4 regions of the Pseudomonas sp. ArH3a genome follow, and region 2 is predicted to be linked to each of the others. Evidence: predicted binding sites of a transcription regulator. Region 2 holds the regulator's gene; each other region holds the start of a gene.
The links. Region 2 encodes FliA, which starts transcription of late flagellar genes. Its sites were predicted from a motif close to CTAAAGTTTNNNNNNNNNNNGCCGNTAA; they were not measured.
Positions count from the first base shown of each region.

Region 1: flgM (flagellar biosynthesis anti-sigma factor FlgM) is a predicted target of FliA. The motif match lies at 2,459-2,486, and genes of this name have one in related genera.
Region 3: K0P33_RS08335 (methyl-accepting chemotaxis protein) is a predicted target of FliA. The motif match lies at 2,718-2,745, and genes of this name have one in related genera.
Region 4: K0P33_RS12185 (methyl-accepting chemotaxis protein) is a predicted target of FliA. The motif match lies at 1,960-1,987, and genes of this name have one in related genera.

Region 1 is NZ_CP080330.1:5,410,123-5,414,659, reverse strand. Features, by position in the region: gene K0P33_RS24820 (MFS transporter) at 1-668, shown strand, start outside; gene K0P33_RS24815 (flagellar brake protein) at 730-1,479, opposite strand; gene K0P33_RS24810 (flagellar protein FlgN) at 1,576-2,046, opposite strand; gene flgM (flagellar biosynthesis anti-sigma factor FlgM) at 2,095-2,421, opposite strand; gene flgA (flagellar basal body P-ring formation chaperone FlgA) at 2,564-3,322, opposite strand; gene K0P33_RS24795 (chemotaxis protein CheV) at 3,403-4,335, shown strand; gene cheR (protein-glutamate O-methyltransferase CheR) at 4,380-4,537, shown strand, end outside.
Region 2 is NZ_CP080330.1:5,014,503-5,019,039, reverse strand. Features, by position in the region: gene flhF (flagellar biosynthesis protein FlhF) at 1-658, shown strand, start outside; gene fleN (flagellar synthesis regulator FleN) at 764-1,597, shown strand; gene fliA (RNA polymerase sigma factor FliA) at 1,594-2,334, shown strand; gene K0P33_RS22880 (chemotaxis response regulator CheY) at 2,503-2,877, shown strand; gene K0P33_RS22875 (protein phosphatase CheZ) at 2,896-3,684, shown strand; gene K0P33_RS22870 (chemotaxis protein CheA) at 3,696-4,537, shown strand, end outside.
Region 3 is NZ_CP080330.1:1,853,742-1,858,278, forward strand. Features, by position in the region: gene K0P33_RS08325 (glycine zipper 2TM domain-containing protein) at 1-198, shown strand, start outside; gene K0P33_RS08335 (methyl-accepting chemotaxis protein) at 1,010-2,632, opposite strand; gene nhaA (Na+/H+ antiporter NhaA) at 2,831-4,006, opposite strand; gene K0P33_RS08345 (PLP-dependent cysteine synthase family protein) at 4,223-4,537, shown strand, end outside.
Region 4 is NZ_CP080330.1:2,650,436-2,654,972, reverse strand. Features, by position in the region: partial or broken gene K0P33_RS12190 (flagellar basal body rod C-terminal domain-containing protein) at 112-222, shown strand; gene K0P33_RS12185 (methyl-accepting chemotaxis protein) at 246-1,925, opposite strand; gene K0P33_RS12180 (N-acetylmuramoyl-L-alanine amidase) at 2,041-2,871, opposite strand; gene K0P33_RS12175 (Na+/H+ antiporter NhaC family protein) at 3,050-4,369, opposite strand.

The DNA of each region.
Region 1 (4,537 bases), 400 kb from region 2:
GTAGCTGCATTTTTGCTGGGCTGTTGGTGCAGTGGCCGTTGGGTTGGTTATCGGACCGCTATGATCGAGCCTTGCTGATTCGTTGCTTTGCCTTGTGCCTGGCGGTGGCTGCATTGCCGTTGGCGGTGTTGACCAAAGTGCCTTTGGAAGTGCTGTTTGTGGCCGGGTTCCTGTGTTCCCTGGTGCAGTTCTGCCTGTATCCGCTGGCGGTGGCGTTTTCCAATGACCATGTTGAAGGCGATCGTCGGGTCTCGCTGACCGCCATGTTGCTGGTGACCTACGGCATCGGCGCAAGTATTGGGCCGCTGTTGGCTGGTGTGGTCATGAAGCTATTCGGCAGCCACATGCTGTATGCGTTTTTCAGCCTGTGTGCGTTGATCCTGGTGTGGCGTATCCGGCCGAAGGCGGTGACCAACCTGCATCAGGTGGACGATGCGCCGCTGCACCACGTGGCGATGCCCGACAGCATGTCCAGCTCGCCGCTGGTGGCGTGCCTGGACCCGCGAGTAGACGAAGCCGTGGTACAGGAGCAAATGCAGACCGTTGTCCCGGACCCAGAGCCTGAAGCTGATCCGCAACAACCGGCGGATGAGCCGGCTTTTGAAGGTCCGCCGGAGCCTCTGGGACCGGACGAGCATCCTCATGACTTGAGCAGGGCACGCCCCTGAAAGCAAAAACGGGCAGATCCCATCAGGATCTGCCCGTTTTTTTTGCCGCGACCTTTAAGGCTTAAAGGTCGTCGTCTTTGTCAAAGCGCCGCGCTTCACGCTGCAACTGGTACACAAACCGCTCCACCTGCCGTTGCACCAGGCCGCTCATGTTGTGGAAGCGCACACCGGCGAATGTGGTGTTGATCTTGTCTTCGAGGTGCAAGTAGCGCAGCTCGACGGAGGTGGTCATGCTGCCGAAGGGCAGGGCGGCGATAAAGCGATCGTAGACCTGGCCCAGTTGCAGGCGCTCGGAAATATCGCCCTCAAAGCGCAATTTGCAGCCGGTGGCGGAGATATCCAGCAACTTGCCGCTGATCGGCGCCTTGAGTTTCTCGCCACCCAGCTCGATGTTGACCAATTGCGCCAGCTTCAAGGCGGCGCGAAAAGCATTGCGACGCTGATGGTAGACCACTTCGTCGGGCATGCTGCCGGTGTAGATGCGATGGCCGTCTTTTTCGCTGATCGTCAGCGTGCCATTGCTTTCCCAGGCGACGCGTACGCCGTCATGAAAGCCTTCGATGCGGAACGGTTCGCCATTCTCAAGATAGCGTTCACCGTCGCGGGGGATCATTTCGTCCAGGGCCAGCGTCTTGCTGTCCCGGTCAACGTCCACCAAGTAGCTTTGGAAGCGCTGGCTGCGTTCGTGGAAAGTGATGATCAGCGGATCATGGCTTTCTTGCAGCATGCGCAACGTGCTGGCGATTTCCAGAGGCGTGGTGAGCACCTTGGGTGGCTGCGGGGCATCTTCCGCATTAAGGGCGTTGAACACGGTTCTTCCATCTCCAGACAAAATACGACTACACGCAAGAACCGGCATTTTGCCAGCATGTAGCGCGCCTTGGATAGGGCGCGCTGTAAACCAGTGTCAGGCCTGGCTGCGGGTGCTTGGCTTGACCAGGCGCGAGGTTGAGCCTTGGGCGTTGTAAAGGGCCGGAGGCTCTCCGCCGTGAAGTATGCGCAACTGGTTGGCGGTCGTGGCTTGCTGCAGCTGGATCGACTGACCGTTGAGCAGGTTGGCGTCCTGACACTCGGTGAGCAATTGGTTGAGTGCGGTGCTCTGCGCCAGCAACTGATCGCCGACTGAGGAGTGGCTAGCCAGTTGTGCGAGGCCGTCGTGATCAGCCGGTAGGCCGAGGCTGATGAGAATCTCGCTGCGCTTTTTGCCATGCTGCTCCAGCAGCACAATCAGCGACTGCTTGCGCGCCAGAATTTCTTCCAGCAAGCGCATGTCCCGGCCATAGAGTGCCAGGGATTCTTCTTTCAGCAGCTCGAGCAAATGTTGCGTCGGCGCCAGATCATCAATGATCAGTTCAAGCAAATGTTCGTCGTGGTGCATGGCTGGCCTTGGGTTTTAAGCGTCCAAAAGCCCTGCGCAGGCCTTTGCCTAGCGCTCGGCTTCGAAGTTAAGCAGCTTGCTGGCTACACGGTTGCTGTCGACTTTATAGCTGCCATCGGCGATTGCCTGTTTCAACTCGGCCACGCGGGCTTTATTGACAACCGGTTGGTCGCGCAGCGAGTCAGTGACCTTCTGCAACTGTTGAGCCTCATTGCTCAGGTGTACCGATTCCCCGCTTTGGCTGGCGCTGGCCTGTTCGGTCTTGGCGGCGGGCGCTGGCTGGGCCTTGGCTTCTACGCTGTCCTTGGCACCGCTGGTGCGCGTATTGCCGGGCAATGCCGGGGTGTTATTCAAACGACTGAAATCGATGACCATGATAAAAAAACCTCTGGGTATTTGGACGCTTGCCATGTTTTCGGCCATACCCGAACAAACTTTAGGCTCGAATGACAATAAACCTGTACAGGTCGACATCCAACGCACAGTGTAGGAAAACCTGACGCTTGATACCAGTGATCTATAAAGCTACCTCGACTTGGCCCGGCGCGGTAACTTGAGCCTTGATCACGCGATTGGAGTTGAGGTTCTTGACTCGTATCTGTTCGCTCATCCCTCCGTTGGACAGCGCTTCGCCTGGCATCTTTACCATCAGCCCGCCACTGCTGGCCGAAATCACCACTTGGTCACCCTTGCGAATCACTTCAGCCTGTTCCAGGTGGACGAGCGTTATCACCTGGTCGGTGACCATTGGTCGGGTAAGTTTTTGCCCGACGGCTTGGTCCACAGAGGTGAGGTAGCCCTGGCTGATCAGGCTTATGTCCCGTTCGCGCAGCGCAACGTCTTCAAAACCGATGATACCGGTGCGTTTGAGCGGGCGTGTGACGACCACTACATCGCGGAACAGCTTGACCTGGGCCGGTACGAATACGGTCCAGGGCGAAGCGCCGTCGCAACGCACTTTTACCGTCACGCGGCCGATGGGCTGGGCGGGGCTTTCCAGGGTGGCTGTCAATTCCTTGTCGCACATTGGCATGCGTAGGCGCGGGTCCAATTGGCTGACCTGGATTTCATAACGGCCAGGCGTCTGAGTGGTCGCCAAATAATCTTCTACAGTGAACTCAAGAAAGCCTTGAGTGACGCCGATAAGGAGATCAGGCAAGGTGACATTATCTGCACGGGCCGCCGTGCCCGAGCTCAAGGCGAGCAACGCCATCGTGACGCAGAGCAATCTGCGGTACCGTGGCAGGCGTCGGGAAACTGTCGTTTTAAAGTTCATAAATCAATAAATAGCAAAGCTCGTGCCGTTTTGTGTTGGGTACGCTTCGTACCTCTAGGTTTTAGCGTAGGAGTCTGGGCATGGCAGGAGTAATGGATTCAGTAAACCAGCGCACACAGCTGGTAGGGCAGAATCGCCTGGAGTTGTTGCTGTTCCGCCTCGATGGCAAGCAGCTGTATGGCATTAATGTGTTTAAAGTGCGGGAGGTGCTGCAGTGCCCCAAACTGACGATCATGCCCAAGTCCAGTCCGGTGGTATGTGGCGTGGCCAACATCCGTGGTGCGACCATCCCCATTCTTGATCTGGCCTTGGCCACCGGTTCTGCAGGTTTGCAGGACCGCCAGAGCCCGTTCGTGATCATTACCGAATACAACACCAAGACCCAGGGTTTCCTGGTGCGCTCGGTGGAACGCATCGTCAACATGAACTGGGAGGAGATCCATCCGCCGCCCAAGGGCACCGGCCGCGATCACTACCTCACGGCGGTGACGCGGGTCGATAACCAGTTGGTCGAAATCATCGACGTGGAGAAAATCCTCGCCGAAGTGGCGCCGACCTCGGAATCCATTTCGGTGGGTGTCGTCGACGCTGAGACGGCGCACAAGGCGATCTCGTTGCGCGTGCTGACCGTGGACGACTCCTCGGTCGCGCGCAAGCAGGTGAGCCGTTGCCTGCAAACCGTGGGTGTGGAAGTGGTGGCCCTCAACGATGGTCGCCAGGCCTTGGATTACCTGCGTAAGCTGGTGGATGAAGGCAAGAAGCCGGAAGAAGAATTCTTGATGATGATCTCCGACATCGAGATGCCGGAAATGGATGGCTACACGCTCACGGCCGAGATTCGCAACGATCCACGCATGCAAAAGTTGCATATCATCCTGCATACTTCGTTGTCGGGTGTATTCAATCAGGCGATGGTCAAGAAGGTCGGTGCTGATGACTTTCTGGCCAAATTCCGCCCTGATGACCTGGCATCCCGGGTAGTCGACCGGATCAAGGCAGCAGATCATGGCTAAGGGGCTTTTTCCCTGGCGGTCTTACGATTTTAGAGGCGGTATCAGTGTCTACGGGTAATTTGGATTTCGAACAGTTCCGGGTCTTCCTGGAAAAAGCCTGTGGCATATTGCTTGGTGAAAACAAGCAGTACCTGGTATCCAGTCGTCTCAACAAACTGATGGAGCAGCAGGGCATCAAGTCCCTGGGTGAGTTGGTGCAGCG
Region 2 (4,537 bases):
GATTGCCATGGTCGGCCCTGCCGGCATGGGCAAGACCACCACCCTGGCCAAGCTGGCGGCGCGTTATGTGCTCAAGTACGGCGCGCAGAACATCGCGCTGGTGAGCATGGACAGCTACCGCATCGGCGCCCAGGAGCAGCTCAAGACCCTGGGCCGCATCCTCAATGTGTCGGTGACCCACGTCGACCCGGGCCAGTCCCTGGCCAACGCCCTCGACCCGCTGCTGCGCAAGCGCGTGGTGCTGATCGACACCGCCGGCCTGCAAGCCAGCGACCCGGCGCTGCGCATGCAGCTGGAAAGCCTGGCCGGGCGTGGCATCAAGTCGAAGAATTACCTGGTGCTTGCAACCACCAGCCAGAAACAGGTTCTTACCGCTGCCTACCACAGCTACAAGCGCTGCGGCCTGGCCGGTTGCATCCTCACCAAGCTCGACGAAACCGCGAGCCTGGGCGAAGTGCTGAGCCTGGCTATCAGTCATGAATTACCGGTTGCTTACCTGACCGACGGGCCGCGGATTCCGGATGATCTGCATCTGCCGCGCCGTCATCAGTTGGTCAGCCGTGCTGTCAGCGTGCAAATGCAAGAAGAGCCTAGCGAGGAAGCGATGGCCGATATGTTCGCCGACCTTTACCACCACCCGGCAAAACGGGTCGGTTGAGGCGGGATGAACACCGTGAAATGTACCTACATCGATGGTCTGCAAGCGATTCACGCGGCCAAGCCATGTAGCCTGCGTCTAAGCAAGACAAGGTAAAGAAATAAAATGGGCAGCATGCATCCCGTACAGGTGATCGCGGTGACCGGCGGCAAAGGTGGCGTCGGGAAAACTAACGTGTCAGTGAATTTGTCCCTGGCCCTGGCAGAGCTTGGCCGTCGCGTCATGCTGCTGGATGCTGACCTGGGCCTGGCGAACGTCGACGTTCTGCTGGGGCTGACACCCAAACATACCCTTGCCGATGTGATCGAAGGCCGCTGCGAGCTGCGCGATGTGCTGCTGCAGGGCCCCGGTGGCATTCGTATCGTGCCGGCCGCCTCGGGCACCCAGAGCATGGTGCACCTGAGCCCGGCGCAGCATGCCGGCCTGATCCAGGCGTTCAGCGATATCGGCGACAACCTCGACGTGCTGGTGATCGACACCGCCGCCGGGATCGGCGAGTCGGTGGTCAGCTTTGTGCGCGCCGCGCAAGAAGTGTTGCTGGTGGTCTGCGACGAACCTACGTCGATCACCGACGCCTACGCCCTGATCAAATTGCTTAACCGTGACTACGGCATGAATCGCTTTCGCGTGTTGGCCAACATGGCCCAAAGCCCGCAAGAAGGGCGAAACCTGTTCGCCAAGTTGACCAAGGTCACGGATCGCTTCCTCGATGTCGCCCTACAATACGTGGGCGCAGTTCCCTATGACGAGTGTGTACGCAAGGCTGTGCAAAAGCAGCGTGCAGTCTACGAAGCGTTCCCTCGTTCCAAATGCGCATTGGCGTTCAAGGCTATTGCTCAGAAGGTCGATACTTGGCCGTTGCCCGCTAACCCTCGGGGGCATCTGGAGTTTTTCGTCGAGCGATTGGTGCATCAGACGAGCGCAGGACCGGTGCTATGACAGCCAGCGGCTACAACCTTTACAAAAAGTCGGCACGTGACAGCCAGGGCGAGTTGATCGAGCGCTATGCGCCGCTGGTCAAGCGCATTGCCTACCACTTGCTGGCACGCCTGCCCGCCAGCGTGCAGGTCGAAGACCTCATCCAGGCCGGCATGATTGGTTTGCTCGAAGTGTCGACCAAATACGACGCGAGCAAAGGCGCGAGTTTCGAGACGTATGCGGGTATTCGTATACGTGGCGCGATGCTCGATGAGGTGCGTAAAGGGGATTGGGCGCCGCGTTCGGTACACCGCAACACGCGAATGGTCAGTGACGCAATTCGCTCAATTGAAGCAAAAACCGGTCGTGACGCTAAAGATCATGAAGTTGCGGCCGAACTCCAATTGAGTCTCGACGATTACTACGGGATTTTGAACGATACCTTGGGCAGCCGCCTGTTCAGTTTCGACGACCTGTTGCAGGACGGCGAACACGAAGGGCTGCACGAGGATGGCGCGAGTGCACATCTGGAGCCGTCGCGCGACCTGGAAGACGAACGTTTCCAGGGGGCGTTGGCGGACGCGATTGCCAATTTGCCGGAGCGTGAGCGACTGGTGTTGTCGCTGTACTACGACGAAGAGCTGAACCTCAAGGAAATCGGTGAGGTCCTGGGGGTCAGCGAATCGCGTGTCAGCCAGTTGCACAGCCAGTGCGCAGCCCGCTTGCGGGGGCGATTGGGAGAGTGGCGCACGCGCTGACAGGCAGTGTGGGGACACTGCAGACGCTACCGCGAAGGCTGCATGCTTTCGCGGGTTCGTTGCGTGGTGCCCTGGGCAGTCCTTTTTGTGTAACGCCTGTTGATTGAAATGGCGCGTCCAGGTGCTGGGCGCGTTTAAGACTGCTTGGAGGTCGAATTGGACAAGAACATGAAAATCCTCATCGTTGATGACTTCTCAACGATGCGGCGGATCATAAAAAACCTGTTGCGTGACCTTGGGTTCACTAACACGGTCGAGGCGGATGACGGCATTACGGCGATTCCGATCCTCAACAGCGGGAGCATTGACTTTCTGGTAACCGACTGGAACATGCCGGGCATGACCGGCATCGACTTGCTGCGCCACGTGCGCGCCGATGAAAAACTGCGCAGCCTGCCTGTGTTGATGGTGACCGCCGAAGCCAAGCGTGAACAGATCATCGAAGCCGCCCAAGCTGGGGTAAACGGCTACGTGGTCAAGCCATTCACTGCACAGGCCTTGAAAGAGAAGATCGAAAAAATCTTCGAACGCATCGGTCATTGATGCTGCCACGGGGGAGCTATGGAGCATAAAGAAACGTCACAGGGAGACTTTGAGTCGACCCTGAAAAAGCATGCTCACCAGTTGGTTGAAAGCCTTGAAAAAGGCCAGTTCGGCGACGCGGTGCAGTTAATCCATGAGCTTAACCAGACCCGTGACCGCGGCCTGTACCAGGAAGTGGGCAAGCTCACACGCGAGCTGCACAGTGCGATCGTCAATTTTCAGATTGACCCGCACATGCCCCAGGCCGAAGAAATTTCGCAAATTACCGATGCCACCGAACGCCTGTCCTATGTGGTCAGGCTGACAGAGGCGGCGGCCAACCGCACCATGGACCTGGTGGAAAACGCAACGCCCTTGGTCAATGGCATGACCACCGAAGCACAAGCCCTGAGCGTTGACTGGGGCCGCTTCATGCGTCGCGAAGTGGGGGCCGAAGAGTTTCGTGATTTGGCGCGTCGGGTCGACGGCTTTTTGTCGCGCAGCGAGCAGGACAACCGTACGGTTGCCAGCAACCTCAATGACATTCTGCTGGCCCAGGATTACCAGGACCTCACCGGTCAGGTGATCAAACGCGTGACCCAACTGGTCACCGAAGTGGAAAGCAACCTGCTCAAATTGGTGCTCATGGCCGGCCAAGTTGATCGTTTTGCCGGCATCGAACATGACCGCGAAGCGATCCTCTCGGAAAAAGATCCACAAAAACATCTCGCCAAGGGTGAAGGTCCGCAGATTCATGCCGATAAACGTGAAGACGTTATGTCAGGTCAGGATGACGTAGATGACCTGTTATCCAGTTTAGGCTTCTAAGGAGCACCCACATGAGCTTCGGCGCCGATGAAGAAATCCTTCAGGATTTCCTTGTAGAGGCCGGCGAAATTTTAGAGCAACTGTCCGAACAACTGGTCGAGCTGGAAAGTCGACCGGATGATGCGAACCTGCTCAATGCAATTTTTCGCGGTTTTCACACTGTAAAAGGGGGCGCCGGCTTCCTCCAGCTCCATGAGCTGGTGGAGTGCTGTCACATCGCCGAGAACGTGTTCGACATCCTGCGTAAGGGTGAGCGCCACGTCGACTCGGAACTGATGGACGTGATTCTGGAAGCATTGGATGCGGTCAACGGCATGTTCAGCGAAGTGCGCGAACGTGCCCCGATCACAGCGGCCACGCCGGAACTGCTGGCCGCCCTGGCGCGCCTGGCAGAACCTGCCGCCACCCCGGCTGCGCCGGTGGTGGAAGCAGCGCCTGCTGCGGTTGCTGAGCCGGAAGCGGATGTGACCGACAGCGAGTTCGAGCAGTTGCTCAACTCCCTCAGTGCGGTGAAGGCCGAGGCTGAGGCGCCGCAAGCGCCGCAAGCGCCTGCTGCGCCCGCAACGCCGACCAGCGAAGACATCACCGACGCAGAGTTCGAATCCCTGCTCGACCAGTTGCATGGCAAAGGCCAGTTCGCCGCTGACGTGGTGGCACCCGCCGCCGAGTCGAAAGCGCCAGCGGCCCCGGCCAGCAACGACATTACCGACGACGAATTCGAAGCGTTGCTCGACCAGCTGCATGGCAAAGGCACGTTTGTCGCTGAAGCCTTGCCGCAAGTTGCCGCGACCGCCGCAGCCCCAGTCGCCGGTGCAGCACCTGCCAGTGCGGCACCAGCGGGCGACGGGCTGAT
Region 3 (4,537 bases), 3.2 Mb from region 2:
GGCGCCGTAGCCGGTGGCCTGCTGGGCTCGGCCACCGAAGAAGGCCTGACCCGTACCCAGGGCGTGGAAATCACCGTTCGCGAAGACGACGGCAGCATGCGCGCCTACGTACAAGCCGTGCAGGAAAATGAAATCTTCCGCATCGGCGATCGCGTACGCATCATGACCGTTGACGGTACCAGCCGCGTTACGCGTTAAGCGTCGGCCGTAGCAACACAAAACCCCAACCGGGTAACCGGTTGGGGTTTTTTGGTTTTGTGGGCTGGGATTGCCGATAACATTTCTAGCTCTGTTATGTCGGGCACCGCTGCTCCATTGCACGATCTACTAACAGTCCCGCCAGTCCGAGTAGCTGCCCAATTGCTAACAATTGGCTGCGTAGTTTTCCGTCCGTTGTTTCTGCTAAATCAGAGGTCAGCCCGCCTGCGCCTATCAGGGTTTCGTATGCATTTACCAATAAGGCCTCTGTGTCGGCGGCTGAGTTAATCGAAAACAGTGGTTCGTAACCATTGGGTGGCGCAGTGCCTGAGTGTCTAACGGAGGTGGGTTCGGTGTGACCTTGTACATGGGTGGAGCCGCCCCTGATCGCCGCGACGCGATGGAAGGTGGCAGCTGTACGCAGGTTCGCGGACCGAGAACTTGGAACTCGGCATACCGAAGGTATCCCGCGCACAGCTGCCATAACACGAAGCGTCAGCCATAGGAGTGGCTGACGAAAAGCGATGGCAATTATGCATCAAGTTAACAGGCCGCGACGCCTGATCGCTGAGTGTCAGCGAATGGGGGAGACTAGTGCGTCACTTGCTGCAAGGCAATCCTGGCGACTCGTGGGAAATGTCTGATGGGTTTCTCCGGTAGCGCAAGAAACGCAGGCAATAAAACACCCTTAGTCGGGCGGTTTTTTTTGCTGGATTTAAGGCCCAACTCATGGAGGGCCGAGTATGTCGAAGTTTGCCTGTGGCGAGGGGGTAGCATTCGGTCAGGCATTGTGAAGTTTTAAAGCCTCACTTCAAACCTGAAAGTGCTTCACCATCGTGTTCAATTCATGCGCCAGGCTGGCGAGGGATTGCGAGGCGGCCGTCGTTTGGGTCGAGCCTTGCGCCGACTGAATCGACAGCTGTTGAATATTCAGCAAGTTGCGATCAACCGCCCGTGCAACGTCGGCCTGCTCTGCCGCCGCCGTGGTAATCACCAGGTTACGGTCGTTGATCTCATCGTTAGCCGCCAGGATATCCGCCAGCGCTTGCTGAGCCAGCTCGGCCAACGCCAGGGTCTGCTGGGTCATGGTGCTGCTGTCGAGCATGGTGTGGACGGTGCTGGCGGTATTGGTCTGAATACTGCCGATCATTTGTTCGATTTCCTGGGTCGATTGGGCCGTTCGGTGGGCTAGGGCGCGCACTTCATCGGCGACCACCGCAAAACCACGCCCGGCCTCACCGGCACGCGCCGCTTCGATGGCCGCGTTCAGGGCCAACAGGTTGGTTTGCTCGGCAATGGTGCGGATCACATCAAGTACTTTGCCGATACCTTTGGCTTGCTCAGCCAGGCCACCGACTTGCCTGGAGCTGACCTCAACACCACGGGTCAGCGCCTGGATGGCATTCAACGCCTCGACCATGCGCTGCTGGCCTTTCAAGGCGATGCTTCGCGACTCTTGGGAAAGGTCGGAGGTCGAGGCGGCATTGCGCGCCACCTCTTCAATCGCGGTGGTCATCTCGGTGACGGCCGTGGCCGCTTGCTCGATCTCCCCATGTTGCTGCTGCAGGTCGCGGCTGCCCTCGGCGGTCACGGCGTTAAGCTCCTCGGCCGCAGCGGCCAGTTGGCTGGATGAGCCGGTGATTTGCCGCAGGGTCTGCACCAGGTTGTTACGCATGGTCTCTTGAGCCCTGAGCAGGCGAGTGGCCTCATCGTTGCCTGTCGGGTTGATGGGCTGGGTGAGATCGCCCTTGGCGATGGTTTCGGCCACCTGCACGGCTTCAATGATCGGCCCGGTTATGCTTCGGGTCAGCAGCCAGGCGACCAGCACTGTGCCGCCACTCACCAGCAGAATGACGATCGTGATGCCGCTCACCGCATGCTGGTAGGCGCCTACAGAGGTCTGCCCGGCTTGTTCGGCGCCTTTGTTGGCGAGGTCTATCAGTTGATCGAAGTTCTTGGTCATCTGCTCATAGCTTTCTCGAATGCTGTTGAGAAAGTCGCGGGCGCCGGCCTTATCGCCTGAGCGTGAGCGTTTGAGCATTTCGGTGTGGTTCTTCGCGTAGGCATCCAGGCTTTGGTTGAACACCTCCAGCCGTGATTGTTCCTCAGGCGTGCGCAGCAGCGCTGCATATTGCGCGAGCTGTTCCTTGACGCTTTTCAGGCGGCCGGCGGATTTGTCTTCATAGGTCTGCATGTCCGCATCGCCAGACGACAGGATGTGCGCCATTTCTCCCAGGCGAAAACGGTCGAGCGAGGCATTGGCCAGGGCCAGGAGCCTGACGCGCTGCATCCAATTGTTCTGAATGTCGGCAGCCTGTGACTGGACTTCGCCTATCTGCTTGAGGGCGAACAGACCGAGAAACACACTCAGCGACGCAATAGCCGCGAAGCCGATAAAGGCTCTGGCGGCGATTCTCATATTTCTCAGGAACATGGGGTTTTCGCTCGGGCTGGAAACGCGTTGGGGAGCATTCTCGGGCGTGTGTCCCGGGCGGGGACAGTTGGAGCGCCACAATCACTAGTCGGCGGCGAGCGCGAAGTCTTTAGGCGTTTGAGAAAAGTGTCATCTGCGGAAAAAGAAAAACCCCAACCGGGTGACCGGTTGGGGTTTTTGGTAGTGCTTTCAGAACGCTCAGGCTTTCTTGCGACTCGCCATCGCCGTCACCGCATAACCTATACACGCTGCCAGGATCGACCCGGTCAGAATCCCCATTCGATCCTCCCCGGCGAATTCACTGGCGCCCGGCACAAACGCCAGGGAGCCGACAAACAGGCTCATGGTAAAGCCGATACCGCACAGGATCGCCACCCCAAACACCTGGCCCCAGTTCGCGCCGCTGGGCAGGGCCGCAAGGCCGGTCTTGATGGCGAGCCAGGTGAGGCCGAACACGCCGACGGTCTTACCGATCAGCAGGCCGGCCGCGATGCCCAGAGGCACGTGATGGGTGAAGCTCTCCACGCTGACCCCGGTGAGGGACACGCCAGCATTGGCAAACGCGAACAGCGGCAGGATGGCGTAAGCCACCCACGGGTGCAGGGCGTGTTCCAGGGTCAGCAATGGCGACGTTTCGGCGTTCTTGGTGCGCAGCGGAATACAGAACGCCAAGGTCACACCGGCCAAGGTGGCGTGTACACCACTTTTGAGCACACACACCCACAGGATCAGACCGATGATCAAGTACGGCCCAAGTTTGATCACGCCCAGGCGGTTCATCGCAATCAAGGCAATCAAACAGGCGCCTGCACCCGCCAAGGCCGCACCCGACAGGTCGGCGGAATAGAACACGGCGATGACGATGATCGCACCGAGGTCATCAATGATGGCCAGGGTCATCAGGAACAGTTTCAGCGACACCGGCACACGCTTGCCCAGCAGGGCCAGCACGCCGAGTGCGAAGGCAATATCGGTGGCCATCGGGATCGCCCAGCCGGAAAGCGCGGCAGGGTAGTCCTTGTTGATTGCCCAGTAGATCAGTGCCGGCACCACCATGCCGCCAATGGCCGCAGCGCCGGGCAAGACCACTTGCGATGGCTTGGACAGGTGGCCGTCGAGCAGCTCGCGCTTCACCTCCAGGCCGATCAGCAGGAAGAACAGAGCCATTAGGCCGTCGTTAATCCACAGCAGAGCGGGCTTAGCGATTTTCAGCGCACCAATTTGTGCCACCACCGGTACGTCAAGGAAGGCGCTGTACAGGTGCGACAACGGTGAGTTGTTGATGATCAGCGCCAAGGCGGCAGCGGCGATCAACAACAGACCGCTGGCGGCTTCCAGCTGGAAGAAACGGGTGAAAGTGCTACGCAGAGGCAAGGGATGCTCTCCAATCAAGGTTCAATAGGTGGGTACCCTAACCCGTACGGTTAGTTGTTAAAACAAAAGTTATATTCTTATTTGTTATAAGGGGCGGGCAGAGTTGATGTTGCGTCAAAGCCTAGCAATTGTGTGACTAATTGAGACGTCACTGTATCTGTGTGCAGTGTAGGAAACCCCCTAAAATCAGGGCTGAAATCTTTAGAGACGCACCCTATGAGTGACCACCGTACCTGGGCCCGCGAAGCCATCCGTATTATTGAAGCGGACTTTCAACGCAGCGCCGACACGCACCTGATCCCTCTGCCATTGCCGGGGTTGCCGGGTATCGAGTTGTATTTCAAGGATGAGTCCAGCCACCCCACCGGCAGCCTCAAGCATCGCCTGGCCCGTTCGCTGTTCCTTTATGCGCTGTGTAATGGCTGGCTCAAGCCCGGCGCGCCGGTGATCGAGGCGTCCAGCGGTTCCACGGCGATTTCGGAAGCGTACTTTGCGCGTTTGCTCGGCCTGCCGTTTATTGCGGTGATGCCG
Region 4 (4,537 bases), 2.4 Mb from region 2:
ACGGCCTCCAACACCGCCCTGGCCATTGCCAACGGGCTACCGGGCACCGGCTGCGTGTGGAAAGCCAACGGTGCCGCTGCCAACCCCGGCGGTGTGGTGGTCAACATGGCCAACATGACCAACGAACGGGTGGAACTGATCAAGGCCCAGAGCAACTATCAGGCGAACGCGAAGACCATCTCGACGGAGAGCACGATCCTCAAGACCTTGATACAGATGACCTGCTGCCGGCCATGCACTGAAGATCAGATCCTGAACTGCCCCACCAATTGCCCCAAGCGCTGGCCCAAATCCGCCAGGCTGCGTGAGGTCTGGGCGCCCAGTTGGGTTTCGTCGGCCACGCTGTCCACCGCCACGGCTATCTGATGCACGCTGCGGTTGATCTCTTCGGCCACGGCGGTCTGCTCTTCGGCGGCGCTGGCGATTTGCGCGTTCATTGAGTTGATGGTGCCGATCAGTTGGGCCATGGTGTCCAGCGACGCCCCGGCCTGGTTGGCCTGGGCCGAGGTGCCGTCGCCGGCATCGCTGGAGCGGCGCATCGCGTCCACGGCGGCTTCGGTGCCTTTTTGCAGGCGGTCGATCATGCCCTGGATTTCCTGGGTGCTGGTCTGGGTGCGGCTGGCCAGGGCGCGCACTTCGTCGGCGACCACGGCAAAACCGCGCCCGGCCTCACCGGCCCGCGCGGCTTCGATGGCGGCGTTGAGCGCCAGCAGGTTGGTCTGTTCAGCAATCGAGCGGATCACCCCGAGCACGCTGACAATCGACGACACATCCTGCTGCAGGCTGTCGAGGGACACGCCGCTGCTGCGAATGTCGTTCACCAGCGCATGGATCTGCGCGATGCTGCCGTCTACCACGCGCTTGGCCGCCTGGCCCTCGGCGTCGGTCTGTTGCGCAGCGACGGCGGCGCCCTGGGCACTGCGGGCGACTTCGTGGGCCGCGGAGGACATCTGGTTAATGGCCGTGGCCACTTGGTCCGTTTCGTGACGCTGGCGCTCCATCGCGGTTTCCGAGCGTTGGGCTTGCTCAGACACCTGCCCGACCAGCCCGGTGAGCTGCGAGGTCATCTCGGTGATCTGGCGCACCAGCCCGTGGATCTTGTCGACAAACCGGTTGAACGCACCGGCCAGATCGCCCAGTTCATCTTGGCTGGTGATCGCCAGACGGCGGGTCAAGTCACCCTCGCCCGCCGCGATATCGTCGAGGTTGGCTTTCATCAAGCTCAACGGACGCAGGATGGTATTGGCCGTCACCATGCCCACGGCGGCAATCACCAGCAACACCACCACAGCGACACCAAGAATGCTCAGCAGCACGCCTTCCATGCGTTTCTCAACCTTGGCTTCGACCACCGCCACCTGGGCTTCGATACCATCGAGGTTCACCGAGGTACCAATCACCATGTCCCACTTGGGCAGGTATTCGGTGTAGCCGAGCTTGGGCACCAGTTCACTCTGGCCGGGCTGGGTCGAGCTGTATTGCAGGTAGTGAGTGCCATCCTTGCCGACCTTGACCAGGTCGCGGTTGACGTAGACGCCGTTAGGGTCGCGGTTGTCCTTGAAGCTCTTGCCCACGCCGTCCGGGCTGTTGCCCTTGAACAGGCGAATGGTCTCGGAGTCGTAGCCGAAAAAGTAACCGTCCTTGCCGTAGGTGGTGTTGGAGAGCAACTTGACCACCTCAGCCCGCGCGGCGGTATCACCAGGGGCGGCAGCGTCGTAGAGCGGTTTGACGGTGGTCATGGCCACTTCTACATAGCTTTGCAGGGTGGCCTTGGCGTTGTTGAGCAGGCGCTGGCGGGTTTCATCCACCTCGTTGCGCGCCTGGCCCTGGAGGATCCACACGGTGGTCAGGCTGATGACCACAGCAAACAACAACACCGGCACGACGGCGAGGGACAGGACTTTGGCCTTCAAGCTCAGACGCATGGCATTTCTCTCTTATTAGGGGCGACTTGAGAGGTTAACGGCCAACTGCCTGGATTCTAAAGGACTCAAACGACGTGTCGCCGAGCTCACCCTTCAGGTCGGTACTCCTTGGCGCTCAGGGTCTGTATTTTTCCACCAGGGCCAATGCAATAGCCTCGGTCTGGGCGTCGGGGATACCCGAGATACCAGCCGGACGAAAATGCATTTGGAACGCGCGAAACACTTGGCGGGTTTCTTCGTCCAGCACTCCGGTTTGCGCAATTTTGTAGCCATAAGCAGCAAGGGCTTTTTGCAACGTACCGGCTTCAACCCGTTGGGACTCAGGGCGCTTGGCAAGGTGCTTTTGTACAGTGGCCGCGTCGGGCCAAGCGCCTATGCCGTGTTCGGAAAATGCCTGCCAGGGAAATAACGGGCCGGGGTCTGATTTACGCAAAGGGGCAATGTCACTGTGAGCGACCACATTTTGCGGCTCGATGCCATAACGCTTGATCAAGTCTGCTGAGAGGCGCTTGACCAACGTCAGCTGTGCTTCCGTGTACGGGAACCATAGCCGCCCGGTGGGTCCCTCGATAAAGCCAGCATTGACGATTTCGATGCCGATAGACGTGTCATTAAGGTTATTGCGGCTTGCCCATTGGCTGACCCCGGCGTGCCAGGCGCGCCTCCCCTCCGGCACCAACTGCAGAGCTACGGGTAGTTCGTGGTGCGTGGGCGGCGTAGTAAAAGCCAGGTAATGAGCGCTGGCGGTGCCGCTGGTCAGCGCTTGAAGGGAGTGGTGGTCGTCAAGGACTGTGTAATGCAGGACTAAATGACGGACCCGTTCGTTCTGGCTTTGGGACTCATGTGTGGTGTCTATGGCGTAACCGTTTTTTGCGATGAGGTTTTTCGGGCCCGTGGTGCAGCCTGCCATGGTCAGGATGGCTAGGAAAAGGATCAGCGTTTTCATCGGTGTACCTGAGCGGCGAATAAGATGCTCAAGAATGTAAAGACCCTTGCCACCCAAATACCGCACAGATGCTGCCTGAGTGCCGAATAGAGAAAGGTCTTACATAAAAAAGAGCACCTTCAGGCAAATTCTCTGTTTAGCCTCAATCACCGAGGGTGTCGCTACACGCCTGCAAGCACTAAAGGGTCATCGCTGCCAGCCACCCAAACGCCAACAACGGAATGTTGTAGTGCAAGAAGGTCGGCACCACTGTGTCCCAGATGTGATGGTGCTGACCATCAATATTGAGCCCAGAGGTCGGCCCGAGGGTGGAATCCGACGCAGGCGAGCCAGCATCGCCAAGCGCACCTGCGGTGCCGACGATGCACACAATGGCCAGCGGGCTGAACCCCAGTTGCACACACAACGGCACAAAAATCGCCGCAAGAATCGGCACCGTGGAAAACGACGAACCAATGCCCATCGTCACCAGCAGCCCCACCAGCAACATCAGCAACGCGCCCACGCCACGGCTGTGGCCGATAAACGCCGCCGAGGCTTCCACCAGCGAGCGCACGTCACCGGTGGCCTTGAGCACTTCGGCAAAGCCCGAGGAGGCGATCATGATGAAGCCGATCATCGCCATCATCTTCATGCCTTCGGTGAACAAATCGTCGGTTTCGCGCCAGCGCACAATGCCCGACACCGAAAAGATCAGGAACCCAGCCAGGGCGCCGATGATCATCGAGTCCAGCCACAGCTGAATGATGAACGCCGAAGCAATCGCCAGCCCGGCCACCAGCAGGGTCAGCGGGTTGTACTGCACTGCCACCTGCTCGACCCGCTCGATTTTCTCCAGGTCGTACACGCGTTTTTTGCGGTAACTGACAAACACCGCCACCAGCAAGCCAACCACCATGCCCAGCGCCGGTAGGCCCATGGCGTGGGTGACGTTGACCTGGCTGATGTCCACGCCGCTCTTGGCCACGTTGGCCAGCAGGATCTGGTTGAGAAAGATATTGCCGAAGCCCACCGGCAGGAACATATACGGGGTGATCAGGCCGAAGGTCATTACACAGGCGATCAGCCGGCGGTCCAGTTGCAGCTTGGTCAGCACGTATAACAGTGGCGGCACCAGCAGCGGGATAAATGCGATGTGGATCGGCAGGATGTTCTGCGAGGCAATCGCCACCACCCACAACAGGCCGATCAGCAGCCATTTGACGTGGCTGCCGCCGGTGGCTTCCTGGCGGTCCACCAGCGTCAACGCCTTGTCCGCCAGGGCATGGGCCAGGCCGGACTTGGCAATCGCCACCGCGAAAGCGCCGAGCAAGGCGTAGGACAACGCCACGGTCGCGCCGCCACCCAAACCGCCGTTGAAGGCCTTGAGCGTGGCCTCAATGCCCAGGCCACCGGTCAAGCCACCCACCAGGGCGCCAACAATGATGGCGATGACCACATGCACGCGGGACAAACTGAGCACCAGCATGGTGCCGACCGCGGCGATGACTGCGTTAATCATGGTTACCTCAAGACAGAAACATAAAAACAGGCATGCCCGCTTCCGAGCGGCCATGGGGTTGGCTGCCGGCGTGCAGGCTTTAGGAGGTCTTATTAGAGGGCGCGCACTTTGCAGCAGGCGGGCGCGCATGTCAAAAAGCGGCGTCGCTTTCAGCATTAAATTGAA